Regions from separate parts of the Acerihabitans sp. genome, predicted to be linked through region 1. Evidence: predicted binding sites of a transcription regulator. Region 1 holds the regulator's gene; each other region holds the start of a gene.
What was found. The regulator PurR, encoded in region 1, represses purine synthesis genes. The targets are predictions, from matches to a motif close to CANGCAAACGTTTGCNTG.
Positions count from the first base shown of each region.

Region 2: cvpA (colicin V production protein) is a predicted target of PurR. The motif match lies at 4,503-4,520, and genes of this name have one in related genera.
Region 3: guaB (IMP dehydrogenase) is a predicted target of PurR. The motif match lies at 4,369-4,386, and genes of this name have one in related genera.
Region 4: purL (phosphoribosylformylglycinamidine synthase) is a predicted target of PurR. The motif match lies at 3,256-3,273, and genes of this name have one in related genera.

Region 1 covers NZ_DASWOM010000047.1:1,679-9,177, reverse strand. Annotated here, with positions in the region: gene VGC33_RS08330 (C40 family peptidase) at 370-1,221, shown strand; gene cydH (cytochrome bd-I oxidase subunit CydH) at 1,283-1,372, opposite strand; gene purR (HTH-type transcriptional repressor PurR) at 1,608-2,624, shown strand; gene cfa (cyclopropane fatty acyl phospholipid synthase) at 3,067-4,218, shown strand; gene VGC33_RS08310 (riboflavin synthase subunit alpha) at 4,244-4,885, opposite strand; gene VGC33_RS08305 (MATE family efflux transporter) at 5,091-6,464, shown strand; tRNA gene VGC33_RS08300 (tRNA-Val) at 6,627-6,703, shown strand; tRNA gene VGC33_RS08295 (tRNA-Val) at 6,712-6,788, shown strand; gene pykF (pyruvate kinase PykF) at 7,349-7,499, shown strand, end outside.
Region 2 covers NZ_DASWOM010000076.1:8,112-15,610, reverse strand. Annotated here, with positions in the region: gene VGC33_RS12180 (histidine ABC transporter permease HisQ) at 1-487, opposite strand, end outside; gene argT (lysine/arginine/ornithine ABC transporter substrate-binding protein ArgT) at 563-1,345, opposite strand; gene VGC33_RS12170 (UbiX family flavin prenyltransferase) at 1,697-2,275, opposite strand; gene purF (amidophosphoribosyltransferase) at 2,407-3,924, opposite strand; gene cvpA (colicin V production protein) at 3,946-4,446, opposite strand; gene dedD (cell division protein DedD) at 4,764-5,594, opposite strand; gene folC (bifunctional tetrahydrofolate synthase/dihydrofolate synthase) at 5,584-6,852, opposite strand; gene accD (acetyl-CoA carboxylase, carboxyltransferase subunit beta) at 6,864-7,499, opposite strand, start outside.
Region 3 covers NZ_DASWOM010000115.1:56,362-63,860, forward strand. Annotated here, with positions in the region: gene mqo (malate dehydrogenase (quinone)) at 1-938, opposite strand, end outside; gene VGC33_RS19675 (MFS transporter) at 1,521-2,747, shown strand; gene xseA (exodeoxyribonuclease VII large subunit) at 2,832-4,277, opposite strand; gene guaB (IMP dehydrogenase) at 4,439-5,902, shown strand; gene guaA (glutamine-hydrolyzing GMP synthase) at 5,983-7,499, shown strand, end outside.
Region 4 covers NZ_DASWOM010000115.1:11,917-19,415, reverse strand. Annotated here, with positions in the region: gene purL (phosphoribosylformylglycinamidine synthase) at 1-3,132, opposite strand, end outside; gene mltF (membrane-bound lytic murein transglycosylase MltF) at 3,436-4,977, shown strand; gene tadA (tRNA adenosine(34) deaminase TadA) at 4,967-5,482, opposite strand; gene yfhb (phosphatidylglycerophosphatase C) at 5,538-6,176, opposite strand; gene murQ (N-acetylmuramic acid 6-phosphate etherase) at 6,369-7,283, opposite strand.

The sequences.
Region 1 (7,499 bases):
GTGCGGGATGACACTCAGTCTCTTTATTCTAGCCACTACCGGGCAAACTGATAAACGTTTTTTTACCGGCACGCGCGTTCATGGCGCATTAATTCGTTCCTTTCGCGTTCGCCCGCCAGGGTAAACATGATATTTTAGCGGCTTTTCACCCCGCCGGGGTAACAAAACGGGCTTAAACATTCGTTTAATGAACGGTAACTATGTTGAATAATGCGCCGCTGAACGCTGATAAATGCAGCAAAATCGAACTTATTCACGTTTATACACAATAAGGAGTGATTTGATGATGCAATGACGGAGCAAATAGCTTAAATTCCTGTGAGGTGTCGATAACCCCCTATTTTGGGCCACATAAGGATAGCGTTTATCATGCGTTTGTGCTTTACGCTTTTTGTGTTGCTTTTTACCCAGTTGTTTCTGAATCTGGCACATGCCGCGCCGAACGCCGGCGTTAACGCCGATCAGCGCAAGTCCCAGGCCGCGGCGGCTAAAACCGGTGACCGGCGCAAGCGCAAACCGGTAAAAATGGCCAAAAAAAGCAAACCCGTCGCCAGCGAGCCCGCCGTCAGCGCAAAAGCCGTTGCTAAAAAGCCGCCTGAACCCGCGCACGCGAAAGCCGTCGCTAAAAAAAGCACTTTACGCGTGCAGGCCAAGCCCCCGCGGGCAACGGCGACGAAAAAACTGGCTAATTTCACCCCGCCGAAAAAAGGCTATAAAAGAGGCTATGGCAGGCACCGGATTAAAGACCGGGCGGCAGTGGAACTGGTGGCCAACGATGAGCCGATCAAAATGAGCGACAGCCATAAAAAACGTTACCAAACCGCCAAGCTCACGGCCATGAACAAACTGCTTTCCCAAATGGGTAAGCCCTACCGCTGGGGCGGCATGTCGCCCAATACCGGTTTTGACTGCAGCGGCCTGATTTATTACGCTTATAAAGATGTGGTGCGCATCCATATGCCGCGCACCGCCAATGAAATGTATCACCTGCGCGACGCGGCGCCGGTCAAGAAAGATGACCTGGAAAGCGGGGACCTGGTTTTTTTCCATATTTCCAATCGCGGCGCGGCCGATCATGTCGGCGTTTATCTCGGCAACGGGCGTTTTATCCAGTCCCCCCGGACCGGCAGCGATATTCGCATCAGCTATCTGAGTGAAGATTATTGGCAGGACCATTACGTTGGCGCCCGCCGGGTGGTCACGCCGAAAAATATACGCTGATACCCTGTATAAAAAAGAGGAGCCCAGGCTCCTCTTTTTTATACACCCAACCGAAGTGCAATCAGTTCATCACCGCGGTAAAGCTGAAGGCGATTATCACCAACAGCGAGAACACCGTGGTCAGTAACGACATTTTTAAATCGCTATCCATTCTGTCTCCTTAGAAGTAAGCCAAGGCGCCGGTTCTAACCACCGCGACCCCATGTAGTTATGCTCAGTTTGCCATAGCGGCGCGCAAAAAGCTTGCGCCCGGGCTGACGTCTTGACATATAACGCTTTCACTTTAGCCCGGGATCAAGGAAAATTAACGGTTAATTCCATAGCGTCGTAAAGTGCTTGCGCCTTCGACAGATATTTTAGCCAGGGCGTACGGGAGTATTCAAGGCATGGCAACCATCAAAGATGTGGCAAAACGCGCTAATGTATCCACCACCACCGTTTCGCACGTCATCAATAAAACCCGTTTTGTTGCGCAGGATACAAAACTCGCCGTAATGGACGCCATAAAACAGCTACATTACTCACCCAGCGCCGTGGCGCGCAGCCTGAAGGTTAATCGCACCAAATCCATCGGCCTGCTCGCCAGCACCAGCGAAGCGCCTTATTTTGCCGAAATTATTGAAGCGATTGAACACCACTGCTTTGCCCGCGGTTATACCCTTATATTATGCAATTCCCACAACGATCTGGAAAAACAGCGCGCCTACCTGGCGATGCTGGCGCAAAAACGCGTCGACGGGCTGTTGGTGATGTGCGCCGAGTATCCTGAAGCGCTGCTGGATATGCTGGAAGAATACCGGCATATTCCCATGGTGGTCATGGATTGGGGCGAGGCCCGCCGTGATTTTACCGACGCCATCATCGATAACGCCTTTGCCGGCGGGTATATGGCGACGCGATATCTGCTCGAACGCGGGCATCGCGCCATCGGCGCCATACCCGGCCAGCTGGCGCGCAACACCGGCGGCGGGCGCCACCGCGGCTACCTGCATGCCATGAAGGAAGCCGGCATCCCGTTAAACGATCGCTGGATAGTACAAGGCAATTTCGAACCGGAATCCGGCTACCTGGCGATGAAGCAAATCCTGGCGCAAACGCCGCGCCCCACCGCGGTATTTTGCGGCGGCGACATCATGGCCATGGGCGCGCTGTGCGCCATCAATGAAATGGGCCTGAGCGTGCCTCGGGATATTTCTTTAATTGGTTACGACAATGTGCGCAATTCGTGCTTTTTCAGTCCGGCACTGACCACCATCCATCAGCCTAAAGAGGATTTGGGCGAGGCTGCGCTGACCATGCTGCTCGACCGGATAACCAGCAAGCGCGAGGACGCCCACACCATCGAAGTGCATCCGTCGCTGATTGAACGTCACTCGGTAGCCGACGGTCCCTTCCCCGCTTAAGCCCTGCCGCCAGGCTTTTCAACGGCGGGCGGGCGCCTATCTCTTTTTTGTAAAGCGCCGTCCGCCGTGGACACAAGAATTTTCATATATCGATCTCTGTGCAAACAGTTATTGTTTCAGAATGAAATCATTAAGTTATACTATGAAATACATTAGCGCGTTAGCTATTGTCTAAATTCAGATGCAGGCTTATACTCAATATCGTTAACAATTATAACGAGTTGTCTAATTATTTTGTATAAAAGTATGTCGTGTTTTCCAACATGACATCACCCTTTTTATAAAGCGCCCGGCTAAGTGGCAGTCTATGGTTTACTTTATATTCCTCTGTTGATGGTGGTACCTCAGACACCACGGATAACCGTGGATTCTTATAAAGCCCGCAGGCAGGGTGAATGCTTTTCCTGACGGGGCATTACAGAAGAAAGGTGATGGAGAAGCTATGAGTTCCTCGTGCGTTGAAGACCTGAGCTTTCATGATAATGATTGGTACCGTATCGTCCATGAATTGCTCGCGCAGGCCGGTATTGAACTTAATGGTTCAAGACCTTTTGATCTGCGAATCAAGAATCCAGGATTTTTTAAGCGTGTATTGCAAGACGGTTCTTTAGGATTGGGCGAGAGCTACATGGACGGCTGGTGGGAATGCGAACGACTTGACATCTTTTTCCAGCGGGTTCTTAAGGCGGGGCTGGAGAACAAGCTTCCGCATCATCTTAAGGATACCCTACGGATTGCCGCCGCCCGGCTGATGAATCTCCAGTCGCGCAAGCGGGCCTGGATTGTTGGCAAAGAACATTATGATTTGGGTAATGATCTGTTTGAAATGATGCTGGATCCCTATATGCAATACTCCTGCGGCTACTGGAACAAGGCGACCACCCTTGTGCAGGCGCAACAGGATAAGCTGAAGATGATCTGCGAAAAGCTACAGTTGCGTCCCGGCATGACGCTGCTCGACGTCGGCTGCGGCTGGGGTGGGCTTGCCGCCTATGCGGCGGAAAATTATGGCGTTTCGGTACAGGGCGTTACGATTTCCGCCGAGCAGCAAAAGCTGGCGCAAACCCGCTGCGAAGGACTGGACGTCACGATTTTACTGCGCGACTATCGCGATCTGGATATGCAGTTTGATCGCATTGTTTCGGTCGGGATGTTCGAACACGTCGGCCCCAAAAATTACGCCACTTATTTCGACGTGATCGATCGCAACCTGAAACGGGACGGTCTGTTCCTGCTGCATACCATCGGCTCGAATATCACCGACATGAATGTCGACCCCTGGATAGATAAATATATTTTCCCCAACGGTTGCCTGCCGTCGGTGCAGCAGATTGCCCATGCCAGCGAAAGACATTTCGTGATGGAGGACTGGCATAACTTCGGCTCTGATTACGATAAAACGCTTATGGCCTGGTATGAACGTTTTATCGCCTCCTGGCCGTCCTTGTCCGATAAATACTCCGACCGTTTTTTCCGCATGTTCAGTTATTATCTGAATGCCTGCGCGGGCGCGTTCCGCGCGCGTAATATTCATTTATGGCAAGTGTTGTTCAGCCCTGAAGGCGTGGAAGGCGGAATACGCGTTCCACGTTAAGCCCTTGGCGCGCCGGGCCGGCGCGTTAAAGGGTATTTATCGTCGCGGCAATCGCCGCTTCCCGCTGCGCCAGAACGCGCTCCACCGTATCCACCACCGCCTGGGTCTGGGGGTCGATTTCAATATTGACCCGCTGGCCCAGCCGTTTCTTGCCAAGCGTGGTGCGCAGCAGCGTCTCCGGTATCAGGTGGACGCAAAACTTTTCCTGCACCACTTCCCCAATCGTCAGGCTGATGCCGTCGATGCCGATATAGCCTTTGTACAGAACATATTTCATCAGTTCTTTATCCGGCATCCTGAACCAGATTTGCCGATTGTTTTCCGACGTGACGATTTTCACTATCTCGGCGCTGCACATAATGTGCCCTGACATGACATGCCCGCCGATCTCGGCGTTAAAGGTGGCGGCGCGCTCCACGTTCACCTCGTCCCCGACCTGTAAATCGCCGAGATTGGTCACCCGCAGCGTCTCTTTCATCAAGTCAAACGCCACCAGGTTACCCTCGATGCCGCTCACCGTCAGGCAACAGCCATTGTGCGCAACGGAGGCGCCCGCCTCAAGGCCTGCCAGCATTGCCGCCGGCAGGGTAATGAAATGCGTGCGAAAATTCGCCTTTTCGTCAATCGCCACAATGGGCGCGGTGCCCTGAACAATACCCGTAAACATAACCTTGGCCTCTGTAAACCACCGCTGGAATCAGTCAGGCTAGTGTGCACGATTTCCACGGGAAAACCAAATCGTCCACCTCGCGTATTTGTGCCGCCCCGCACTGGTATAAACGGGCAAATGCTTTACACTATGCCCCAGATTTTTAACCTTTATGTTAACTTTCGCCTGCTTATTCCATACTCATAAAATTATAGGTGCCTACGTGCAGAAGTACTTCCTGGAAGCGCGTACATTAATGTCCCTGGCGATACCGGTTATTTTCGCGCAAATAGCCCAAACGTCGATGGGAGTGGTCGATACCATCATGTCCGGTTCCGTCAGCGCGACCGACATGGCGGCGGTCGCCGTCGGCACCTCCATCTGGCTGCCCACCATCCTGTTCGGCCACGGCCTTATCCTTGCGCTGACGCCGGTTATCGCGCAGCTGAACGGCTCCGGCCGCCGCGAGCGCATCGCCTATCAGGTGCGCCAGGGATTCTGGCTGGCGGCGGCGGCGGCGATATTGGTCATGGTGGTGCTGTATAACTGCCGCCTGGTGATCGAAAGAATGCATCATGTCGATCCCGAACTCACGCATAAAGCGGTGGCTTACCTGCACTTCCTGCTCTGGGGGGCGCCCGGCTACCTGTTTTTCCAGGTATTGCGCTGTCAATGCGACGGATTGTCCAAAACCAAGCCCGGCATGGTGATAGGCTTCCTCGGCCTGCTGGCCAACATCCCGATAAATTATATTTTTATCTACGGCAAATTCGGCATGCCGGCCATGGGCGGCGTGGGGTGCGGTATCGCCACCGCCGCCGTCTACTGGATAATGTACGTCGTGATGTGGTTCTATATGCGCCGGGCCGGCAGTTTTCAGGATCTTCATCTGCCGGGCGCGTTCACCCGGCCCGACTGGACCGCCCTGCGCCGGCTGGCCGGCCTGGGCTTGCCCGTGGCCCTGTCGCTGTTCTTCGAAGTCACGCTGTTCGCCGTGGTGGCCCTGCTGGTGGCGCCGCTGGGTATCGTCGCGCTGGCGGGACATCAGATTGCCCTGAATTTCAGCTCCCTGATGTTCGTGCTGCCGCTGTCGATGGGCGTCGCCGCCACTATCCGCGTCGGATTCCGCCTGGGGGAAAACAACGTGGAACAAGCGAGGGTCGCCGCCTGGACCAGCCTGGGCATGGGCGTGATACTGGCCTGCGTAACCGCGGTATGCACCCTGCTGTACCGGGTGGAGATCGCCCGGCTGTATAATGATACGCCGGCGGTGGTGGCGATGGCCTCCCATCTGATGGCGCTGGCGGCCATCTATCAAATCTCCGACTCCATCCAGGTGATCGGCAACGGCGTGCTGCGCGGCTATAAAGACACCCGCTCGATTTTTTTCATTACCTTTACCGCCTACTGGCTGCTGGGTCTGCCGTGCGGATATCTCCTGGCGCTGACGGACTACCTGGTGCCCGCCATGGGGCCGAGCGGTTTCTGGATGGGCTTTATCCTCGGACTGACGTCGGCGGCGGTGCTGATGACCCTGCGCATGCTTTGGCTTCAGCGCCAGCCCTCAAGGCTTATCCTCAACCGGGCGGCCCGCTGAGTTCGATGATTGCCGACGTTCGCCGGTCAAAAAACCGGCACCCTGCGTATTAGATCGTCAGTTGTTCGCCGGCGGCGGGAAAAAACGCTTTTTCCTCTTGCATGCGGTGATGTTGCCCGTTAATATTCGTCCCGCTGTCAGACAGACGGCATTGTGCAGTATGCGTTCTTAGCTCAGCTGGTTAGAGCACCACCTTGACATGGTGGGGGTCGATGGTTCGAGTCCATTAGAACGCACCACCTCTTGTGCGTCCGTAGCTCAGCTGGTTAGAGCACCACCTTGACATGGTGGGGGTCGGTGGTTCGAGTCCACTCGGACGCACCATTTCAGATATCTCCCGGATAATGGCCTTTTATCTGCCTCTTTTTGCTTTCCCTCACGCTTCACCCCGATAGCCGACAGGCGGAAAAACGCCGATAGCGATTCCCTTACGTTAATCCCCGTTGGCAATATTGTTATCTGTTGCCCGTATATACGCCCAATGTTGCACAGCGGTTATCGATTTTATTGTGCATCTGCGCAACACTTGATACTAAAAATTTGCATATTTACCACAAATGCACTCTTTTTCATGGCTTACGCATTATTTGTGCTGTTTTTATCTTGTTTCCGCCAGCCCAATAACTATAATACAAAACGTTATTTCAATCGAATGGCTCAAGCCCCATTGATTAGCCAAATACTAATTAAAACAGACTTATCCACTACCGCTTGCCGGCGCGTCCGGCCAGACAATTTAGCTATATTTTCATCATTTTCTCACTTTTTTCTCCTATCCTTGAACATGGGGAACAGGCTCGCAAGGCTGCACAATTTTTCGTCGTCGATATTTACCGGCGATATATCAGATTTATCATCCAACACAACTTGCAGATACTATTGTTATGAAAAAGACAAAAATCGTTTGTACCATCGGTCCTAAAACCGAATCGAAAGAAATGCTGTCAAAGCTGCTGCACGCGGGCATGAACGTCATGCGTCTCAATTTCTCCCACGGCGACTTTGAAGAGCACGGCAATCGCATCACCAACCTGC
Region 2 (7,499 bases), on a different contig from region 1:
TGAGGATAACCTGCCAGTTGTTGCCGATGCCGGGCAGCGCGAATCGCATCATGGCCGGAAACATAATACGGCGGAAAATCTGCGCGCTGGAAAAACCAAACGCGGTGGCCGCTTCGATCTGGCCGCGCGGCACCGCCATAAAAGCGCCGCGAAACGTTTCAGTAAAATAGGCGCCATAGATAAAACCGAGGGTGATGATGCCGGCGGCCATGGGGTCGATATCGATTTGCTCCATGCCGATGGCTTCGGTCAGGCTGTTCAGGGCGATTTGCAGGCCGTAGAAGATCAGCAGCATCAGCACCAGATCCGGCACGCCGCGAATCAGCGTGGTATAGCCGTCAAACAGGCCTGCCAGGGTACGGCTGCGGGAAAGTTTTGCGCCGGCGCCGATAAGGCCGATGATTACCGAGAGCACCACGGACGTAAGCGCCAGCTCAAGGGTCACCAGGGCGCCGTTAATGATGAGTTGCGAATAACCATAAAGCATCGATCATATCCTGTCCTGGCGGAGGATAACAACTATTCGCCCGCGCAAAGCGCGGGCAAACACAGTGTGACAGGATTAGCCGCCGTACACGTCAAAATCAAAATACTGCTTGGCGAATTTATCGTAGGTACCGTCTTTGCGCATTTCGGCAAAGGCTTTATTCAGCGCCGCCTTCAGATCGGTTTCATCTTTACGCAGGCCCATGCCGGTGCCGACGCCGAAGAATTTATCGTCTTTCACCGACGGACCGGCGAAGACATAGCCTTTACCGGCAGGCTGTTTCAGGAAACCTTCGCTGGCGGCCACTTCATCCTGGAACGCGGCGTCGACACGGCCGGCGGCCAGATCGGCGTAGATCAGGTCCTGGTTGGCGTAAGCGACCACGTCAATGCCTTTCGGCGCCCACATGGCGTTGGCATAGGCTTCCTGGGTGGAACCTTGCAGCACGCCGACGCGTTTACCCTTCAGGGCGTCCAGGGTCGGGGTAATGGTGGTGCCGGCCTTGGCGATCAAACGGGCGTTGGCGGCGTAGAGTTTATCGGTAAAGTCGATTTCCTGTTCGCGTTTTTCAGTAATGGACAGCGAGGAAATAATGGCGTCGATTTTTTTCGCTTTCAGCGACGGAATCAGGGCGTCGAAATCGCTTTCAACAAAGGTGCATTTCGTCTGGATACGTTTGCAAAGCTCCTTGGCGATGTCAATATCAAAACCGACCAGTTCGCCGCTGGCATTTTTAGATTCGAACGGCGCATAGGTGGGATCGGTGCCGATTTTAATATTTTTAGGCACCGCGGCAAACGCGCTGCCGGCAGCGGCCAGAGCAAATACCAGAGGAAGGACTTTAACCAGCTTATTCATACATTACCCTCGGAATAATTTTTAATTAGGCACACACCGTGATGTTTTCAGCGGAATGAGCTGCACTTTTCGTGCCATTTCAGCGTAAGTTGCCAATAGCCCGACTAGCTGCGCACAAAACCGGCCGACCTGTCTGTTTACTACCCAGACCGCCGGCTATACGGCCTGGTTTTCGTTCTTGGAACCCGCTGCCGGGGTCGCTACACGCCCCGTCTGCACCATGGAAAAACATAGCATGATCACTATTGGTGCAATGTTATCAGAACGCGCCATCAGGTCGCGTCGCCAGGCGTAAATCATCACCGAAAATGCAGTACGGTTCACATCGGGCAAATAAAACCGGCAAAATGTTCAGCTTCGGTTAGCGCCCTGCCAGCGCTGAAACAAATCCTGCGGCAGCCCGATATCAAACTGGTCCAATACCCGGTTGACGGTCTGGTCGATAATGTCATGCACGGTAACGGGACGGTGATAGAACGCCGGTACCGGCGGCATGATGACGGCGCCCATTTCCGCCGCGGCGGTCATCAGCCGCAGATGTCCCAGGTGCAGCGGCGTTTCGCGCACTCCCAGCACCAGGGTGCGCCGCTCTTTTAGCACCACGTCGGCCGCGCGCGTCAGCAGGCTGTCGCTGTAGCTGTTGACGATGGCCGACAGGGTTTTCATTGAACAGGGCAGTATTACCATGCCGGCGGTGTTGAATGAGCCTGAACTGATGGTGGCGGCAATATTGCGGCAATCATGGAATTCATCGGCCATTGCCTGCAAATCGCGCACGCTGTAGTCGGTTTCCAGCGCCAGCGTCTGGCGCGCGGCGTTACTCAGCACCAAATGAGTTTCAACGCCCTCTACCGCCCTGAGCACCTGCAACAGTCTTATGCCGTAGATGGCGCCGCTGGCGCCGGTAATGCCGACTATCAGACGTTTCATGTTGATTCTCCCTGTCGCGCGCGCCTTGCTGATAAGCGCCGCCCATAATAAAAAACACCCGACGCGTGTTACCGCCCGGGTGCATATCGTCTAGCGTTTAACCGCCGGAGTGTGAGGGCGAAACGCGCCGATCACCCTTCGTTATACATCTCCAGGTTTTCGACCTCGGTTTGCCGCTGGACGGCTTTTACGTCGTCGTTGCGCAGCGATTCGAGATAGTCGAGATAACGCTGGTCGACGTCCTTGGTAACGTAGATACCATTAAATACCGAGGATTCAAATTGTACCACATCGGGATTGTCTTCCCTTACCGCCGCCTCAAGATCGCCGAGATCCTGGAAAATCAGCGCGTCGGCGCCAATCAGCGCGCGGATTTCGTCCACTTCGCGGCCGTGGGCAATCAGCTCGGTGGCGCTGGGCATATCGATGCCGTAGACGTTGGGGAAGCGGATTTCCGGCGCGGCGGAAGCCAGGTAGACATTACGCGCACCGGCTTCGCGCGCCATTTCCACGATCTGCTCGGAGGTGGTGCCGCGCACGATGGAGTCGTCCACCAGCAGCACGTTTTTATCACGAAACTCGGCGCGGTTGGCATTGAGCTTGCGGCGTACCGACTGGCGGCGCACCTGCTGGCCGGGCATGATAAAGGTGCGGCCCACGTAGCGGTTTTTCACAAAACCCTGGCGATAGGGCAGGTTGAGGATGCGGGCGATTTCCAGCGCGATATCGCAGGAGGTTTCCGGTATGGGGATAACCACGTCGATGTCGAGATCTTCCCATTCGCGGGCGATTTTTTCGCCCAGCTTTTGCCCCATGCGTACCCGGGCGCTGTAGACCGAAATTTTATCGATAAACGAGTCCGGACGGGCGAAATAGACATATTCGAACAGGCAGGGATGGCTTTGCGGGTTCTCGGCGCACTGGCGGGTGAACAGTTGGCCCGCCTCGGTGATATACACCGCTTCGCCCGGCGCCACATCGCGCAGGAACTCGAAATCCAGGGTATCAAGCGCCACGCTTTCGGAGGCCACCATGTATTCGTTGCGCCCGTCGGCCAGGGTGCGTTTGCCGATAACCAGGGGGCGGATGCCGTTCGGATCGCGAAAGGCAATCAGGCCATGGCCGATAACCATGCCGACCACGGCGTAGGCGCCGCGGATCTGCTGATGGGTGGCCGCGACCGCCGCGAAAATATCGTCGGCTTCCAGGGGATAATCCGGGAATCGGTCCAGCTCGCTTGCCAGGATATTAAGCAGGATTTCCGAGTCGGACGTGGTATTGATATGGCGACGTCCCTTTTCGAACAATTTTTTACGCAGTTCGTGGGCGTTGGTCAGGTTGCCATTATGCGCCAGGGTGATGCCGAACGGGGAATTGACATAGAAGGGTTGCGCTTCGGAGGCGCTGGAGCTGCCGGCGGTGGGGTAGCGCACATGGCCGATGCCCATGTTGCCCTGCAAACGCTGCATGTGCCGTGCTTCAAATACATCCTTCACCAGGCCATTGGCTTTGCGCAGGCGAAAGCAATCCAATGCATCAATGGTGACGATGCCCGCGGCATCCTGCCCACGGTGCTGAAGCACCGTTAACGCGTCATAAATCGACTGGTTGACCGGCATAAATCCGGCGATACCGACAATACCGCACATAGTGTCATTTCCTCATCAGCGTTACCGAAGCGTTAAATGCTTGGGTAAGAAACTCGACGTGTTTTGCAGATAGTCGAAAAACCATCTGATAATACCGCTGAACTGCGGTATCAGCTGGGACTGTTGCCAGTCCGCGCTCTGGGAGAAGCCGGTGAAGGTATCCAGGAAGAATAGCATGGCCGAGACGACCAGTATGCCCCTGAGTGCGCCGAAACAGACGCCCAACACGCGGTCGGTGCCGGATAAGCCGGTCCGCTCCACCAGAGAGCCAATCACGTAATTGACGATTGCCCCGACTATCAGGGTAGCCACGAACAGCAAGGCAATCGCGATACCGTTACGAACCAGCTGATCTTCAAAGCGGGTAAAATAGACAGCGAGATAAACATAATAGTGGCTGGCGACAAAAAACGCACATGCCCATGTCACTAATGATAACGCTTCACGTATAAACCCGCGAATCAGACTTATCAGAGCAGAAAATACAATGATGCCAATAATGACGTAATCAACCCAGATCATGCATGCATCCCTTGGTCATCCGCCCCGAAGCTGGTTCGCGGCGAATTCTATCAGAAAACGAAAACGTTTGCGCAGCGGAATTCCTGCCCAAAGTTAAATAAATAACGGCGATTAAAAAAAGCCAATCGCCGCAGGAAGATAGGCCGCCGATGGCGCGCTCTCCCTTTCACACACCCTTTGCAAGCACGGCGTTAGCGGGCCTAGCGAGCCATGGGCGCTCGGTCGGGCGGGAAAACCACGCCCGATTCGACCCCATCGGCACGCTTTCCCTTCAACACGTCGGCTTTACGTTCCCTGTTGGCGTGCCAGGGTAAACATCATCGCGTCTGGTACGTTCGCAGTTGGCCGCTCAGGCCGCTGAGCTGGTTCATTTCAGGCAGCGAGCTTTGCAGCTTTTGCTTCGATGCGTCCGGTCCGACGAAAATGCGCGTGATCTGCCCCGCCACCGGCGTCGACGGTACGGTGTAGACCCGGTAACCGGACGCGCGCAGCTTGCCGACGATTTCCGTTACCTTGGTCGCGTTTTTCAGCGCGCCCAACTGCACCACCCAGGCTTGTCCCTGTGGCGCCTGTTCCGGGGTTTCCTTTTCCGCCGGCTTGGGCGCGGCAACCGGTTTGGCTTCAGGGGCGGCTTCCGCGCGCGGCGCGACGGGTTTGGCCTCAGTGATTTCCACGCGCGCCTCGGGTTTCGCGGCCGGTTTGGCCGGTTCCACGCGCGGCGCGGGCGCGGCGGCCGGTTTGGCTTGCTCAGGTCGCGCGACAGGTTTTACCGGCTCCTGGCGCGCCACCACCGGTTTAGGCGGTGCGGCTTTGACCGGCTCGCGCGGCGCGGCCTTGGGCGCGGCCTTCACCGGCGGCGCGGCTGGCTGCGGGGCATCCGGCGTGTCGGAGTCGTCCGCGTCCGGCGCCTGGTTTGCCTGCTCTACCGCCGCTCCGGCCCCTTCCGGCGGCTGGCTGGGCAGGGCCTGGTTAGCCTGCGGGGAGGCGTCCGCCTCGTCGCTGTCACCGGGTTTGGGCACCAGTGGGATTGCGGCGAATTCGTCCTGATAGTGCTTTTTTTTGCCATCCAGCAGTCCGGGCAGCACGATAACCCCCAGGGCAACGATGATGATGGTTCCCACCAAGCGGTTTTGAAACTTACTCGCCACGTTGTTTCTCCGGGTCTGTTATCGCAACGATCGGCGCCACGGTATGAAATGAACCAAAAACCAGCACGCAGTCGTCGGCATCGGCATCGGCCAGCGCCTGGCGCCAGGCCGCGGCCACGTCGTCAAACCGGCGGGCATGATCAAGATGCAGCGCCAGCTGCGATGCGCTGGCGCCACGCGCATCATGCAGGGTGGCGCAATACCATTCATCCACCTGCCCGCGCAGGCAGGCCAGGGTGCCGGCAATATCCTTGTCCGCCAGCATGCCGACGACGGCGCGCACTTTACCCGGGATGTTTTGTTTTGCCAGCCGTTGCGCCAGGTATCCGGCCGCGTGCGGATTATGCGCCACGTCGAGGATGCGCAACGGCCGCTGGCCGACCACCTGGAAACGGCCCGGCAGCGACGCCTGGGCCAGCCCCTGGCGGATGGCCCGTTCGGGGACCTGCAGGGGAAAACGCCTGAGCGCCGCGAGGGCGGTGGCGGCGTTTTCCAGCGGGATCAGCGGCAGCGGCAGTCCGGTCAGGGCCAAGTGCGGGTCGCGCCAGCTCCAGGTATCGCCGTCCAGGCTGAAATGCCAGTCGCGATCGCGGCAGTACAGCTGCGCGCCCACGGCGAGCGCCGTGTCGTCGATCGAGGCGGGCCGATCCGGTTCCCCGACCACCGCGGGCCGGCCGGCGCGCAGGATACCGGCTTTTTCCCGGCCGATGCTCTCGCGATCCGGTCCCAGCAGTTCAGTATGGTCAAGGGCGATACTGGTGATGACCGACACATCGGCATCGACGATATTGGTGGCGTCCAGCCGTCCGCCCAGTCCGACCTCAAGCACCACCACATCCAGCTGCGCCTGCATAAACAGCCAAAAAGCCGCCAGGGTGCCGAATTCAAAATAACTCAGGGACGTGGCGCCGCGCCCGGCTTCCACCGCCGCCATGGCCGCGCTGTGCCGCGCCTCGGGCAATTCATTGCCCTGGACACGCACCCGTTCGGTATAGCGCAGCAGATGGGGAGAACTGTAGACGCCGACCCTATATCCCCCGGCCAGCAGCACCGCCTCGATCAGACGGCAGGTGGTGCCTTTGCCATTGGTGCCGGCGACGGTGATAATCCGGGGCGCGGGGCGCAACAGGCCCATATCGGCGGCCACCCGGCCCACCCGATCCAGGCCGAGATCGATGGTCTTGGCGTGCAGGCGTTCAAGATAATACAGCCACGCCGCCAGGGGCGATGCGGCCTGTGGACTCATAAGGTTTTCCATGCGTCCCGTCCTCAGACCTCGTCCGGACGCTCTTCGGGGATCGTCTCAGGCCTGGCTTCATGGGAATGTATCGCCTCCGGCTGCGGCCGGTCGGTCATCTTGGCCAGCAGGCTCGCCAGTTTCAGGCGCATCTCCGGCCGGCGGATGATCATGTCGATGGCGCCTTTCTCCAACAGGAATTCACTGCGCTGGAATCCGGCCGGCAGTTTTTCCCGTACCGTTTGCTCGATGACGCGCGGCCCGGCAAAGCCTATCAGGGCTTTGGGTTCGGCGATGTTCAGGTCGCCGAGCATGGCCAGGCTCGCCGATACGCCGCCCATGGTCGGATCGGTCAGCACCGAAATATAGGGCAAGCGACGCGCCCGCAGTTTTGCCAGTGCGGCGCTGGTTTTCGCCATCTGCATCAACGACAGCAGCGCTTCCTGCATACGGGCGCCGCCGCTGGCGGAGAAGCAGACCAGCGGACATTCGTCTTCAAGCGATTGCTCGACGGCGCGGACGAAACGCGCCCCGACCACCGACGACATGGAACCACCGATAAAGGCGAATTCAAAGGCGGCCACGACCACCGGCATATCGTAAATCGTGCCTTTCATGACCACCAGGGCGTCTTTTTCATCGGTGGCTTTTTGCGCCGCCGCCAGGCG
Region 3 (7,499 bases), on a different contig from region 1:
GCCTTGCCGTAGACTTTCGCCAGATGGCCGTTGACCACCTCGGGCCGGGTGGTCACCAGGAACTTGCCGCCCACCGGGAAACCGGCATAACCCCGTGCTTCGGGAATGCCTGATTTTTGCAGCAGCGTCAGCGACGCGCCGCCGGCGCCGATAAAGATATGACGCGCGCGCACCGAGCTTTGTTTGCCGTTATTGTTCAGGTCGGCGACTTTTACCGTCCAGGTATTGTCAGCGTTGCGGCTGATGTCCAGCACGTCGTGCCGAAGGCGCAGGTTAACGTTCGGACGCCGCTCGAGCGCCGTGAGCATCTGGCGGGTGAGTTCACCAAAGTTAACGTCGGTGCCCATGGTCATGCGGGTGGCCGCCACTTTTTGAAACGTGTCGCGCCCCGCCATGATCATCGGCGCCCATTGCCTGATTTTGTGGCTGTCCTCGGTATATTCCATGCCCTGGAATAAGGTACTTCCCTGCAGTGCGGCATAACGTTTGCGCAGGTAATTAACGTTTTCTTCTCCCCAGACAAAGCTCATATGGGGAACGTTATTAATGAAGGATTCGGGCGCGCCGAGAATATTATTCTTCACCAGATAAGCCCAGAATTGCCGGGATATTTCGTATGATTCGTTCACCGCCACCGCTTTGGTGATATCAATCGAGCCGTCGGCCATTTCCGGGGTGTAATTCAACTCGCAGTACGCCGCATGGCCGGTGCCGGCATTATTCCAGCCATTGGAGCTTTCCTCCGCGGTCTTATCCAGACGCTCGTACATATTGATGGTCCAGTCTGGCTCAAGTTCCTTAAGGTAGGTGCCAAGCGTAGCGCTCATGACTCCACCGCCGATCAGGACAACATCCACCGGGGCGTTATTCGCAGCCGTTTGCCGTTGGGGCGATGCCAACGCATTCATGCAAAGGGATGCGATGAAATGCTCTTTCATGCGCAAAGTCTCTATTTAAGAAAATTAAGTATACCGCAGGGCAATATTATTGAGGTTGATTTGAGCCCAATACTGTCTGCTTAGCGTTTTTGATTCTATTAGTCGCCAACGGGTAAGTAAACCAAAAAGTGATGTTATCGACTGGTTAAGATACATTAAGCTTATGGTTTGTAACCCTTTGATAAAAATTGAGATCAAGGATAAAAACAATTTTTATTTACTTTTCATTAACAAATGCTTACTCTCTTTTTATGGCGGTGAAAAAGACATTTTCAGCGTAATCGGCGATGGTTTAACCCTGGCGCAGCCGGATCCTCTTTATTCCGGAGATAATTAGCAGCTCGTCATTTCGCTATATTTTTTGAAGCGGCAGAAGTTGTTTTCATACCGGCTGGATTGATATTATTTTTGCTACTCAAGGGAAATGCCGCCACACAAGGTTAATTAATACTGCCGTTTTTTCCTGAATATCGACTTGGGCCAGCGCCCGAGCGGCGGCACATTTTCCCCGGATCGACGCAGGGTTGAGATTAGAAAACATTTTCCGGCCGGGCCTCGGCCTTCACAGATCTCAGGATGGATATGACAATCACCACGACGGACCCGGCTGACGGCAGCCGCTACTGGCAACGAAATCTGCTGGTCTGCGTCTTCGGCTCGTTTACCACCATTATCGCCATGACCCTGCTGCTGCCGTTCCTGCCCTTGTACGTCGAGCAACTGGGCGTAACGGATCATGCCGCCATCGGCCTGTGGTCCGGCCTGGCCTATGGCGCCACCTTTTTCAGCGCGGCGCTGACCGCGCCGTTGTGGGGACGCCTGGGGGATCGTTATGGGCGCAAGCTGATGCTTATCCGCGCCAGCCTGGGCATGGCGGTCGCCATGACGCTGCTGGGCATGGCGCACAGCGTCTGGCAACTGGTGGCGCTGCGGCTGCTGGCCGGCCTGCTGGGGGGCTATGCATCGGGTTCCATGATACTGGTGGCGACCCAAACCCCCAAGGCGCGCACCGGCTGGGCGCTGGGCGTACTGTCCTCCGGCATTATGGCCGGTAATTTTATCGGTCCGCTGGTTGGCGGCATCCTGCCGCCGCTTATCGGCATTCGCGCTACTTTCATGGTGGCCGGCGCGACGATTTTCATCTCCTTCCTGGCCACCACGTTTTTACTGCGCGAGGAGCCGGGCGCCGCCATTCGGCGCAAACAGGAGATTATGCCCGCCACCGCCACCGGCGCCGGCCTTAGCCGGCCGGTGCTGGCGATGCTGATTACCGGCACGCTGCTGATGGTGGCCAATATGTCCATTGAGCCGATTATTACCCTGTATGTGGCGCAACTGGTGGAGTCGCGCCAGGTCACCTTTGTCGCCGGGCTGGTGATGGCCAGCGCGGCGCTGGGCAGCATAGTCTCGGCATCCTGGCTCGGCAAACTGGCCGACCGCAACGGGCCGTGGACGGTGATTATCGGTTGCCTGCTGGCGGCGGGGTTATTGCTTATCCCGCAGGCCCTGGTGACCCGCGGCTGGCAACTGGTGGCGCTGCGCTTTTTTATGGGCGTGGCGCTGGGCGGACTGCTGCCCTGTATCGCCAGCGTCATCCGTCACAATGTGCCGGACAAGATTGCCGGCAGGATGCTGGGTTATTCCACCTCGGCGCAATATGTCGGCCAGGTGGCGGGGCCGTTGCTGGGGGGATTTATCGGCGGGCATTTTGGCATGCGGCCGGTGTTTTTCGGCACCTGCGCCCTGCTGGTGATTGGCGCGGGCTATAACGCCTTTGCCCGCCTGGCGTCCGCGCGCGCAGATAAGTGACCGGCAAATCGGGTGCCGGTAAGCGGGCCAAAACCTAACGCGGGAGGCGTTCGCCTGGCACCGGGGAAAGGTGGCTCCTGGGCGTTATTTCGCTGCCTTAGCGCTGCGTTTTGGCGTGGCGGCGGCGGGCGAAACGCTCAGCACCCGGCTTTCCACCCGTCCATCCTCCAGTCGGGTGGAGAGAATATCACCGGTCTTCACCTGCCGGGCCTGCTTAACCAGCGCGCCCTGGGTATCGGTGGTAACGCTGAACCCGCGCGCCAGGGTTTTCAGCGGACTGACCGCCTCGAGCTGGGAGCACAGCATGCCGAAGGTGCGCTGATCGCCGCTTAGCTGCCGCGTCATGCCCTGCGCCAGCCGGTAGCGCAGCGCCTGTATCCGCCCTTGCTGGTTCAGCCGATCGCCGATCGCCTGGCGCAGCCGGTAGCCTAAGGACTGTAAGCGCTGCTGCGCGCGATTAATGCGCGGCAGCGGCGCCTGCTGGCCCAGGCGCTGCCGCAAGCGTTCCTGGCGACGCTGCGCCTGGCGCAACTGCCCCTGCAAACTGTCGTCCAGCCGGCGGCGCAGTGTTATCAGCGCGGTTTGCTGGCGCGCCAGGCGCAGATGGGGATGCTGCTGTTGCAGGCGGTGCTGCATCCGGGTCAGGACCTGCTGGCGCTGCGCCATAAAATAGTCCATCGCCATTTCCAGGCGCTGCTGCTGCGATTGCAGCTGTCGCGCCAGCTCCAGCTGGTTACGGCTGACCAGCTCCGCCGCCGCCGACGGGGTGGGGGCGCGCAGGTCGGCGACGAAATCGGCAATGGTCACATCGGTTTCATGACCGACCGCGCTCACCACCGGCAGGCGGCTGGCAAAAATCGCCCGCGCCACCCGCTCGTCGTTAAAGCTCCATAAATCTTCCAGCGAGCCGCCGCCGCGGCCGACGATCAGCACGTCGCACTCGCCGCGCCGGTTGGCGGCCTCGATGGCGCGCACGATCTGCGCCGGCGCGTCCTGGCCCTGAACCTGGGTGGGATAGATAACCACCGGTAAAGAGGGATCCCGTCGCCGGAGAATATTAAGGATATCGTGCAGCGCCGCGCCGCTGGCGGAGGTTATCACGCCGACCCGGCGGGCGGGGCTGGGCAACGGCTGCTTATGGCCGCTGTCAAACAGGCCTTCGGCGGACAGGCGCTGCTTCAACTGCTCGAACTGCTGCTGCAGCTGGCCGTCGCCGGCGGGCTGCATGCTCTCGGTCACCAGCTGATATTCGCCGCGCGGTTCATACAGCGTCAGCGCCGCCCGCACCAGCACCTGCTGGCCGTTGCGCGGCGTAAAGGTCACCCGCCGGTTGCTGTTGCGAAACATGGCGCAGCGCACCTGGGCGCGATCGTCTTTCAGGGTAAAATACCAATGACCGGAGGCGGGCTGCGAGAAGTTGGAGATCTCGCCGGTAAGCCAGACCTGGCCCATTTCGCCTTCCAGCAGTTCGCGCACCGTCTGGTTAAGACGGGAGACGGTAAAAATCAGTGCGGTGGGAGGTGAAGACATGTGAGCCAGATCAACTTCCATAAATAAGGGTTAATCGATTGATATTACTTATCCCCCGGCGCATATCAAGCATTTTTTTTAAAAAGTGCTGGAGGCAACCGGTTACGTTCTGTATAATGCCACGGCAATATTTTATACATTCACCCTGGTGAGATATTGCTATGTTACGTATCGCAAAAGAAGCTCTAACGTTCGACGATCTCCTGCTGTTACCCGCACATTCCACGGTGTTACCCAACACGGCCGAACTCGGCACGCAACTGACGAAAAAAATACGCCTGAATATTCCCCTGCTTTCCGCCGCCATGGATACCGTGACCGAAGCGCCGCTGGCCATCGCCCTGGCCCAGGAAGGCGGTATCGGTTTTATCCATAAGAATATGCCCATCGAACGCCAGGCCGACGAGGTCAGGCGGGTGAAACAGCATGAAAGCGGCGTGGTCACCGACCCCAAGACGGTAACGCCCGCCACCACCTTATCCCAGGTTAAGGAAATGACCGCCCGCTATGGTTTCGCCGGTTACCCGGTGGTGACGGACGACAACGAACTGGTGGGCATCATCACCGGGCGCGACGTGCGTTTCGTTACTGATTTAAACCAGCCGGTAACGGCGGTCATGACGCCGAAAGAGCGCCTGGTCACGGTAAAAGAAGGCGAGGCGCGCGAAGTCGTGCTGCAAAAGATGCATGAAAAGCGCGTGGAAAAAGCGCTGGTGGTGGACGCGCATTTCCATTTGCTCGGCATGATAACCGTCAAGGATTTCCAGAAGGCCGAGCGCAAGCCCAACGCCTGTAAGGACGAACACGGTCGCCTGCGCGTCGGCGCGGCGGTCGGCGCCGGCGCCGGCAACGAGGAGCGTATCGATGCGCTGGTGGCCGCCGGCGTCGACGTATTGCTTATCGACTCTTCCCACGGCCACTCCGAAGGCGTATTGCAGCGTATCCGCGATACCCGCGCCAAATATCCCGACCTGCAGATTATCGGCGGCAATATCGCCACCGCTTCCGGCGCCATTGCGCTGGTCGAGGCCGGCGTAAGCGCGGTGAAAGTGGGGATCGGCCCAGGCTCCATCTGCACCACCCGGATTGTCACCGGTGTGGGCGTGCCGCAAATCACCGCCATCTCCGACGCCGTTGAAGCGCTGGAAGGCACCGGCATCCCGGTTATCGCCGACGGCGGCATCCGCTTTTCCGGTGATATCGCCAAGGCCATCGCCGCCGGCGCCTCCTGCGTGATGGTCGGCTCGCTGCTGGCCGGCACCGAAGAATCCCCCGGCGAAATCGAACTCTACCAGGGCCGTTCGTTTAAATCCTATCGCGGCATGGGGTCGCTTGGCGCCATGTCCAAAGGCTCCTCGGACCGGTATTTCCAGACCGACAACGCCGCCGACAAACTGGTGCCGGAAGGCATCGAAGGCCGCGTGGCGTATAAAGGCCGCCTGAAGGAAATTGTCCACCAGCAAATGGGCGGGCTGCGCTCCTGTATGGGCCTGACCGGCTGTGCTACCATCGACGAGCTGCGCACCAAGGCTGAATTTGTGCGTATCAGCGGCGCGGGTATCCAGGAAAGCCATGTCCACGACGTCGCCATCACCAAAGAATCACCGAACTACCGCATGGGTTAAGCGCCCGTCAATTTTTTTATTCGTCCCGGCCGCGGCCGGGACGTATTTTATTTGATATCCGCTTCTGGAATACGCCTTCTATGACAGACAATATTCATCAACATCGCATCCTGATCCTGGACTTCGGCTCACAGTATACCCAGCTTATCGCCCGCCGCGTCCGTGAGCTTGGCGTCTATTGCGAACTCTGGGCCTGGGACGTGACCGAGGCGCAGATCCGCGCTTTCGCGCCCAGCGGCATTATTCTCTCCGGCGGCCCGGAAAGCACCACGGAGCAGGACAGCCCCATCGCCCCGGAATACGTATACCAGGCCGGCGTGCCGGTGTTGGGCGTGTGCTACGGCATGCAGACCATGGCCATGCAGCTGGGTGGCAAGGTTGAAGGCTCTAACGAACGTGAATTCGGCTATGCGCAGGTTGAAGTTGGCGTGCAGAGCGCGCTGACCCGTGACATCGAAGACTCGCTGAGCGCGGAAGGCAAGCCGCTGATGGACGTCTGGATGAGCCACGGCGACAAAGTTTCCGCTATCCCGGCGGACTTCGTGACCGTTGCCAGCACCGCGACCTGCCCGTTTGCAATTATCGCTAACGAAGAGAAGCGTCTGTACGGCGTTCAGTTCCACCCGGAAGTGACCCACACTCGCCAGGGCCTGCGCCTGCTGGAGCGCTTCGTGCGCGATATCTGCGAGTGCGAAGCGCTGTGGACCCCGGCAAAAATCATCGAGGACACCGTTGAGCGTCTGCGTGAGCAGGTGGGCAACGACAAGGTTATTCTTGGCCTGTCCGGCGGCGTGGACTCTTCCGTTACCGCGATGCTGCTGCATCGCGCGATTGGCGACCGCCTGACCTGCGTATTTGTGGATAACGGCCTGCTGCGCTTGAACGAGGCCGCGCAGGTGATGGACATGTTCGGCGACCACTTTGGCCTGAACATCATCCACGTTCCGGCCGAAGCTCGCTTCCTGGACGCGCTGGCAGGCATCGACGAACCTGAAGCGAAGCGTAAGACTATTGGTCGCGTTTTCGTGGAAGTATTTGACGAGCAGGCGACAACGTTGCAGGACGTGAAGTGGCTGGCGCAGGGCACCATTTATCCTGACGTGATTGAGTCTGCCGCTTCTGCCACAGGTAAAGCGCACGTGATCAAATCCCACCACAACGTGGGCGGCCTGCCGAAAGAGATGAAGCTGGGGCTGGTTGAGCCGCTGAAAGAGCTGTTCAAGGACGAAGTGCGTAAGATTGGCCTCGAGTTAGGTCTGCCTCACGACATGCTGTTCCGTCACCCGTTCCCGGGGCCAGGCCTGGGCGTTCGCGTGCTGGGCGAAGTGAAGAAAGAGTACTGCGACCTGCTGCGCCGTGCGGATGCGATCTTCATTGAGGAACTGCATAAAGCCGAGCTGTACAATAAGGTAAGCCAGGCGTTTACCGTGTTCCTGCCGGTGCGTTCCGTCGGGGTGATGGGTGATGGCCGTAAATACGACTGGGTGGTTTCACTGCGTGCCGTAGAGACCATCGACTTTATGACCGCGCACTGGGCGCACCTGCCTTATGAGTTCCTGGGCCGCGTCTCTAACCGCATCATCAACGAAATCGACGG
Region 4 (7,499 bases), on a different contig from region 1:
GATGGCCACTTTCGGCCTGGCCTGCCTGGCGATGAACGGCGCGGCGATATCCTCGGCCGGATCAAAGCTGAGCGCAACATTCAGCCCCGGATCGCCGTCATCCTGCTTAGCGGCATGTTCTTCATCGGCGCAGTCCGGATTATCCCGCAGGCGCTGCATCTGCCAGGTGGTTTCCGCCCACCAGGTGCGCAGCGCAGTGCGGCCTTCGCTATACACCACGCGGTCGGCGGCGCGTATCACCACCCGATCGCCCGGCTCGGCCCGGCCGAGGTAACGCAGGCAATCCGCCAGGCCATGCTCGGCGAATACCTGCTCGACGCGCTGGCGATCGCTTGCGGCAATTTGCACCACCGCGCCCAGTTCTTCATTAAACAGCGCCGCCAGCTGGTCGTCGCCCAGCGCCGCGATATCCACATCCAGACCACAGTGGCCGGTAAAGGCCATCTCAAGGAGCGTGACCAGCAGGCCGCCGTCGGAGCGGTCGTGGTAGGCCAGCAAAACACGATCCGCCACCAGTTGCTGCAGCGCGCGATAAAAACCGGCCAACTGCGCCACGTCGCGCACATCCGCCGTATCGTCGCCCAACTGGCGGTACACCTGCGCCAGGGCGGTGGCGCCCAGCGCCTGATGACCGGCGCCCAGGTCGATGAGCAACAGGGCGTTGTCCCGCCCGGCGCGCAGCTGCGGAGTTACCGTGCCGCGCACATCCTCCACCCGGGCGAAGGCGGTTATCACCAACGACATGGGCGAGGTCATTTCGCGCTGTTCCACGCCCTGCGGCCAGCGGGTTTTCATCGACATCGAGTCCTTGCCCACCGGAATGGTCAGGCCCAGCGCCGGGCACAGTTCCTCGCCCACCGCCCTGACCGCGTCGTACAGCCCCGCGTCCTCGCCCGGATGACCGGCGGCGGCCATCCAGTTGGCGGACAGCTTGATACGTTTGATATCGCCAATCTGCGTCGCCGCCAGATTGGTCAGCGCTTCGCCCACCGCCAGCCGCGCCGAGGCGGCGAAGTTCAGCAGCGCCACCGGCGCGCGTTCGCCTATGGCCATCGCTTCACCATAATAACTGTCCAGGCTGGCGGTGGTGACCGCGCAGTCCGCCACCGGCACCTGCCACGGTCCCACCATCTGATCGCGCGCCACCATGCCGGTGACCGTGCGGTCGCCGATGGTAATCAGGAAGGTTTTTTCCGCCACCACCGGCAAATGCAGCACCCGTTTTACCGCCTCGGCGATGTCGATGCCGCCGCGGTTAAGCGGCGTGCCCGCCACGGGCAGCCGTACCACGTCACGGGTCATTTTTGGCGTTTTGCCAAGCAGCACGTCCAGCGGCAGATCGATGGGCCGATTGTTGAAATGACTGTCGTCCAGGCTCAGATGCAGTGCTTCCGTCGCCTCGCCAATCACCGCGAAGGGCGCGCGTTCGCGCCGGCATATGGCCTCGAAGACCGCCAATTGCTCCGGCGCCACCGCCATGACATAGCGCTCCTGCGATTCGTTGCACCAGACTTCCAGCGGACTCATGCCCGGCTCGTCGTTGGGAATATCGCGCAGCTGAAAACGCCCGCCGCGATTGCCGTCGCTGACCAGTTCCGGCATGGCGTTTGACAACCCGCCGGCGCCGACGTCATGGATAAACAGAATCGGATTGTCGTCGCCCATCTGCCAGCAGCGGTCGATCACTTCCTGGCAGCGGCGCTCCATTTCCGGGTTGTCGCGCTGCACCGAGGCGAAGTCCAGATCGGCGTCAGACTGGCCCGAGGCCATGGACGACGCCGCGCCGCCGCCAAGGCCGATATTCATCGCCGGCCCGCCCAGCACGATAAGCTTGGCGCCAACGGTGATCTCCCCTTTCTGCACATGGCCGTCGCGGATGTTGCCCAGGCCGCCCGCCAGCATAATCGGCTTATGGTAGCCGCGCAGCTCGACGCCGTTGTGGCTGTTGACCCGCTCTTCATAGGTACGGAAATACCCGGTCAGCGCCGGGCGGCCGAACTCATTATTAAACGCCGCGCCGCCCAGCGGGCCATCGGTCATGATATCCAGCGCGCTGACAATGCGATCCGGCTTGCCGAAATCTTCTTCCCAGGGTTGCCCGAAGCCGGGAATGCGCAGATTGGAGACCGAAAAGCCCACCAGGCCGGCCTTGGGCTTGGACCCCCGGCCGGTGGCGCCTTCATCGCGGATTTCGCCGCCGGAGCCGGTGGCGGCGCCGGGCCAGGGTGAAATCGCCGTGGGGTGGTTATGGGTTTCCACCTTCATCAGGATATGCGACGCTTCCTGGTGATAATCGTAGCGCGCGCTGCCGGGCGCGGCGAAGAAACGTCCCACCGCCGGCCCTTCCATCACCGCGGCGTTGTCTTTATAAGCGGACAATACAAAATCCGGCGTCTGCTCAAAGGTGTTCTTGATCATTTTAAACAGCGACTTCGGCTGTTCCTGGCCGTCGATTATCCAATCGGCGTTAAAGATTTTATGGCGGCAATGTTCCGAGTTGGCCTGGGCGAACATATACAGCTCAACGTCGGTGGGATTGCGGCCCAGGCGGGTGAACGCCTCAAACAGGTAGTCGATTTCATCCGGCGCCAGCGCCAGCCCAAGCGTCAGGTTAGCCTGTTCCAGGGCGCCGCGGCCCTGCGCGAGCATATCAACGGTCAGCACCGGCGCCGGCTCGTGACGGGCAAACAGCGCCTGCGCCTGCTCCAGTTCGTCGAAGACGGTTTCCATCATCCGGTCATGCAGCAGCATGCCCAGTTGACGCCACTGCTCCCCGGTCATCGACGCGCCCTGAAAATAAAACGCCAATCCGCGTTCCAGGCGCTTTACCTGCGCCAGGCCGCAGTTATGGGCAATGTCGGTGGCCTTCGACGACCAGGGCGACAAGGTGCCGGGACGCGGCGTAACCAGCAGCAGGCGGCCCTGGGGCGCGTGTTCGGCGAGAGAGGGTCCATACTTCAGCAGCCGTTGCAGCCGGGCGTGCTCTTCAACGGTAAGCGGCGCGCTCAGGTCGGCAAAGTGGACATATTCAGCATAGACCTCGCTTACCGGAAGCCGGGCGTCCTGACAGCGCGACAGCAGCTTGTTGATACGAAACGCCGACAGAGCGGGCGAACCACGCAGTATTTCCATAATAAAAGATCTCTCGTCTTAGAACCGGCGACCAAAGGTGCTCGGATACGGCTTGCCATGGAGCGCATCTTTAGCGCAGCTTTAGGTGGGAAACGCGCGCCATTATAGAGAATCCCGGCGGCGGACGAAACCGTTTGCGCGGTTATTGTTGCGATTCTTCTTCTTTAAACGGCCGCCGCGCGGGAACGCAATAAAGTTGCACCTTGGCGCTTTGTTAAGCAAAATGCTCCGACTCCAGGGAAAAAAGATAATAACACTGCCGTAAGAGACAGGGATAACGTCGCCCCGGCGAGAGATAACTATTTGAAGCGTTTTAAATTAAATTACGTCGTGATTGGCGTTATCGCCGTCATGCTGACCTGGGCGCTGTGGTTAAACGTTCCCTGGCACAGCATGCAGGACGATAAACTCAGCCGGATAAAAGCCAGGGGAACGCTGCGGGTCAGCACCATCGACGCTCCGCTGAGCTTTTATACCGCCAACAACCAGCAAACCGGTTTTGATTACGAACTGGCGAAGCGTTTCGCCGATTACCTGGGGGTCCAACTGGTGATCCGCCAGCGCCATACCCTGAATGAACTGTTCGACGACCTGGACAATGACCATGCCGATCTGCTCGCCGCCGGACTGATATACAATAACGACCGCCTGCAGCGTTTTACCACCGGCCCCGCCTACTATTATGTCTCCCAGCAGCTGGTGTACCGCCTGGGCCAGCCGCGGCCGAAAAGCCTCGGCGCCCTCCAGGGTAGGCTGGCCGTCTCCTCCGGTTCGGCGCATATCTCGCTGCTGCGCGGCCTCAAGGAGACAAAATATCCGCAACTGCGGTGGGAGGTGTCTTCCGATCTCAGCAGCAAGGCGCTGCTCGAGCAGGTGGCGGAAGGCAAGCTCGACTATACGCTGGTGGATTCGGCGACCGTCGGCCTGCTGCAACGGGTACATCCGCAGCTGGCGGTGGCCTTTGACGTCAGCGACGAGGAACCGGTCACCTGGTATATGTCCCGGTACGGCAGTAATAATCTCTCCGCCGCCCTGCTGGATTTTTTCAGCGGCCAGCAGGCGGACGGCACCCTGGCGCGGCTGGAAGAAAAATACCTCGGCCATGTGGGCAGCTTTGATTATGTGGATACCAAGACCTTCCTGTCCTCCATCGACGCCACGCTCCCGGCGCTGCAGGGCCTGTTCCAGCAATACGCCAGTGAAATAGACTGGAAGCTGCTGGCCGCCATCTCGTATCAGGAATCCCACTGGAACCCGCTGGCGGTGTCGCCCACCGGCGTGCGCGGCCTGATGATGCTGACCCGCGCCACCGCCGATAGTCTGGGCATTACCGATCGGCTGGACATTGAACAAAGCATCCGTGGCGGTGCCATGTATCTTGAGCGCATGATGCAAAAAGTGCCCGATACCATTCCCGAGGATGAAAAAATCTGGTTTGCGCTGACCGCCTATAATATGGGATATGCGCATATGCTGGACGCGCGCGCCCTGACGGCCAGGCAACAGGGTAATCCCGACAGCTGGGTTGACGTCAAGCTGCGCCTGCCGATGCTTAGCCAGCCGCGCTATTACCAGCAAACCACCTATGGCTATGCCCGCGGCCAGCAAGCCTACAATTATGTGGAAAATATCCGCCGGTATGAAATGAGCCTGAGCGGCTACCTGGAAGAGAAAGAAAAAAAGGCGGCGCAGCTGGCGGCCGCCCCCTTGGCCCCGAAGCCCGACGCGACCCCCACCCCGACGCCGACGGCGATTCCGCCGCAGATAACCGGCCTGTTCCCGGCAAACGCGGCGGGCGCCGCTGCCGCGCCGCCCTGGATCCGGCCCGGCGGCGCTACTCGGTAATCGTCGGATCCTCGGGTTTCAGCGCCAGGCGGCGCGCTTTGTGCGCCTGCCTGCGGGCGCGGAAAAACGCGCTTAGCTGAGCGGAGCACGCCCCGGCCAGCACCCCTTCGCTTATCACCACGCAATGATTAACGCCCGGCAGGCGCAGCACATCGCACAGCGAACCCGCCGCGCCGGTTTTTTCGTCCCTGGCGCCGAACACCAGTCGTCCCACGCGCGCATGAATAATCGCGCCGGCGCACATCACACAGGGTTCGAGTGTGACATAAAGCGTGGTATTCACCAGCCGGTAGTTGCCAAGCACCGCCCCGCCCTGGCGCAGCGCCATGATTTCGGCATGGGCGGTGGGATCGTGACGCCCGATGGAACGATTCCAGCCCTCGCCGATCGCCTGTCCATCCAGGACCAACACCGCGCCGACCGGCACCTCGCCCTCGCCCTCGGCCCTGCCCGCCAGGGAGAGGGCGTGGCGCATCCAGAATTCGTCGCCCTGCTCGGCGTGCATATCGGTTCTCCCGGTTGATTCGCAGCCGGTGATTATACAAGGATAAAGAGAATTTTTAATCCAGTTGTTTTAACCCGCCATCACGGGTCACCCGCCAGCGATGTTCGCAAAAATAGAGCAACGGGCTGTCGTGCAGGCTATCGCTATAACCGCTGTAAAGCTTAAGCGGAGTGCCCAGTTCACGCTCAAGCTGGGCCACTTTTTCATGTCCCAGACAGCGCAGGGTCAATACCCATCCGCCGCGCAGGCGGGTCATCCGGCTACCGATAAGCTTAACCCGGGCAAGAAACAGCGCGTCGGCGTACACTCCCCGCACCAACGGCTCCGGCGAGCCGGTTATCAACCACACCTGCGTATCCTGGGAAGCCAGGTAGTCGTTCAGGCGCCGCAGCACCATGGGAAAGCCGGTGACGCGCTGGCGAAACCAGATGACAAAACGTTCCTGCAAGCGGATCAGACGGGCTTCGCTGTGACCGAAGGTAATCGACCATAATAGCAGGCTCATCGGCCAGCGCGCCGAACGGCCTTTCACCAATAACCCGATGCCGACCACCGGCAATACCGGCAGGACCAGGATGGCGTTCAACGGCAGGTGTCGCAGCAGGTAACGCAGAAAACAACCGAACATATCCTGTTGATGCAACGTGCCGTCCAAATCGAAAAAAACAATGCGCGAGGCTGCTGTGCGACTCAAAGCGACTCCTCCGGTTAAGACATCCAGTTATCCCGGGCGCCGTCCCCGTCGCCAGGGTAACGGCCTGACCGGCCCGCGGGCATCACGTCCGCCGCCGGGAGGGAAAAAATACGCGATTGCGCGTGTGGCTGCTTTCAGTGTAGTCAGTTCTGCGGGATGTAGCCCGTTAACCGCGACCTGAATGCCGGGGTTTTATCGGCCGGCATCAAGGGCATGGCGCAAATAGCCCCGGTGCTCCGACAGCAGGCGCGCCGCTTCGCCGGCGTCCGCCCCGGTCAGGATCATTAAAATCGCCGGTTTCACCGCATAACCGGTCAATGCGAGAATCTCCCCGGCCCGCGCCGTATCGCAGCCGGTCGCCTCGGCCACGATACGGCAGGCGCGATCCGCCAGCTTGATATTGGTGGCCTTCACATCCACCATCAGATTTTGATAGACCTTGCCGAGTTTTACCATGGCGCCGGTGGAGATCATATTCAGCACCAGCTTTTGCGCGGTGCCGGATTTCATCCGGGTGGAGCCGGTCAGCGCTTCGGGCCCCACCACCGGCGAAATGGCGATGCGCGCCTCGCGGGCTATGGGCGAATCGGGATTGCAGGAAATGGCCGCCGTCGGACACCCCAGCCCCGCGGCATAGCGCAACCCGCCGATAACAAAAGGGGTACGGCCCGATGCCGCCAGCCCGACCACCATATCCACGGCGCACAGCCCGATGGCCCGCAAATCCTCTTGTGCCAGCGTCAGGCTATCCTCGGCCCCCTCCACCGCCTTCAGCAAGGCGCCCGGCCCGCCGGCTATCAGCCCCACCACCCGGCCCTCGGACACGCCGAAGGTCGGCGGACATTCGGCCGCGTCCAGCACCCCCAGGCGCCCGCTGGTGCCCGCGCCGATATAGATAAGCCGTCCCCCGGCGGCAAGCGCCGCCGCCGCCTGATCCACCGCCGCGGCGATGGCGGGCAGCTCGCGTCCGATTGCCTCCGGCACCAGCCGATCCTGTTGATTAAACAGCGTAACCATTTGCAGGGTAGAGAGCGTATCCAGGTTCATCGAGGCCGGATTGCGGGTCTCGGAGACCAACGCGCCCAGGGTAGCCAGATCATTGTCCATCACGTCACCATTGAATTATTAATTCATAAATTGCGGCTATTATTGAATATTAAATTCCGCCAGGCGAGAAAATTATGTACCCTGTCGGTTGCGGACCGCCTCGGCCATGCGGCCGTGCTGGCGGGCATGATGACGGCGCGCGCTTTTTTCCTCAGGCATCATCAAGGGGGCGCCGCCCATGGATCATTTGTTACCAGCCGCTATTTCCAGGTCGTT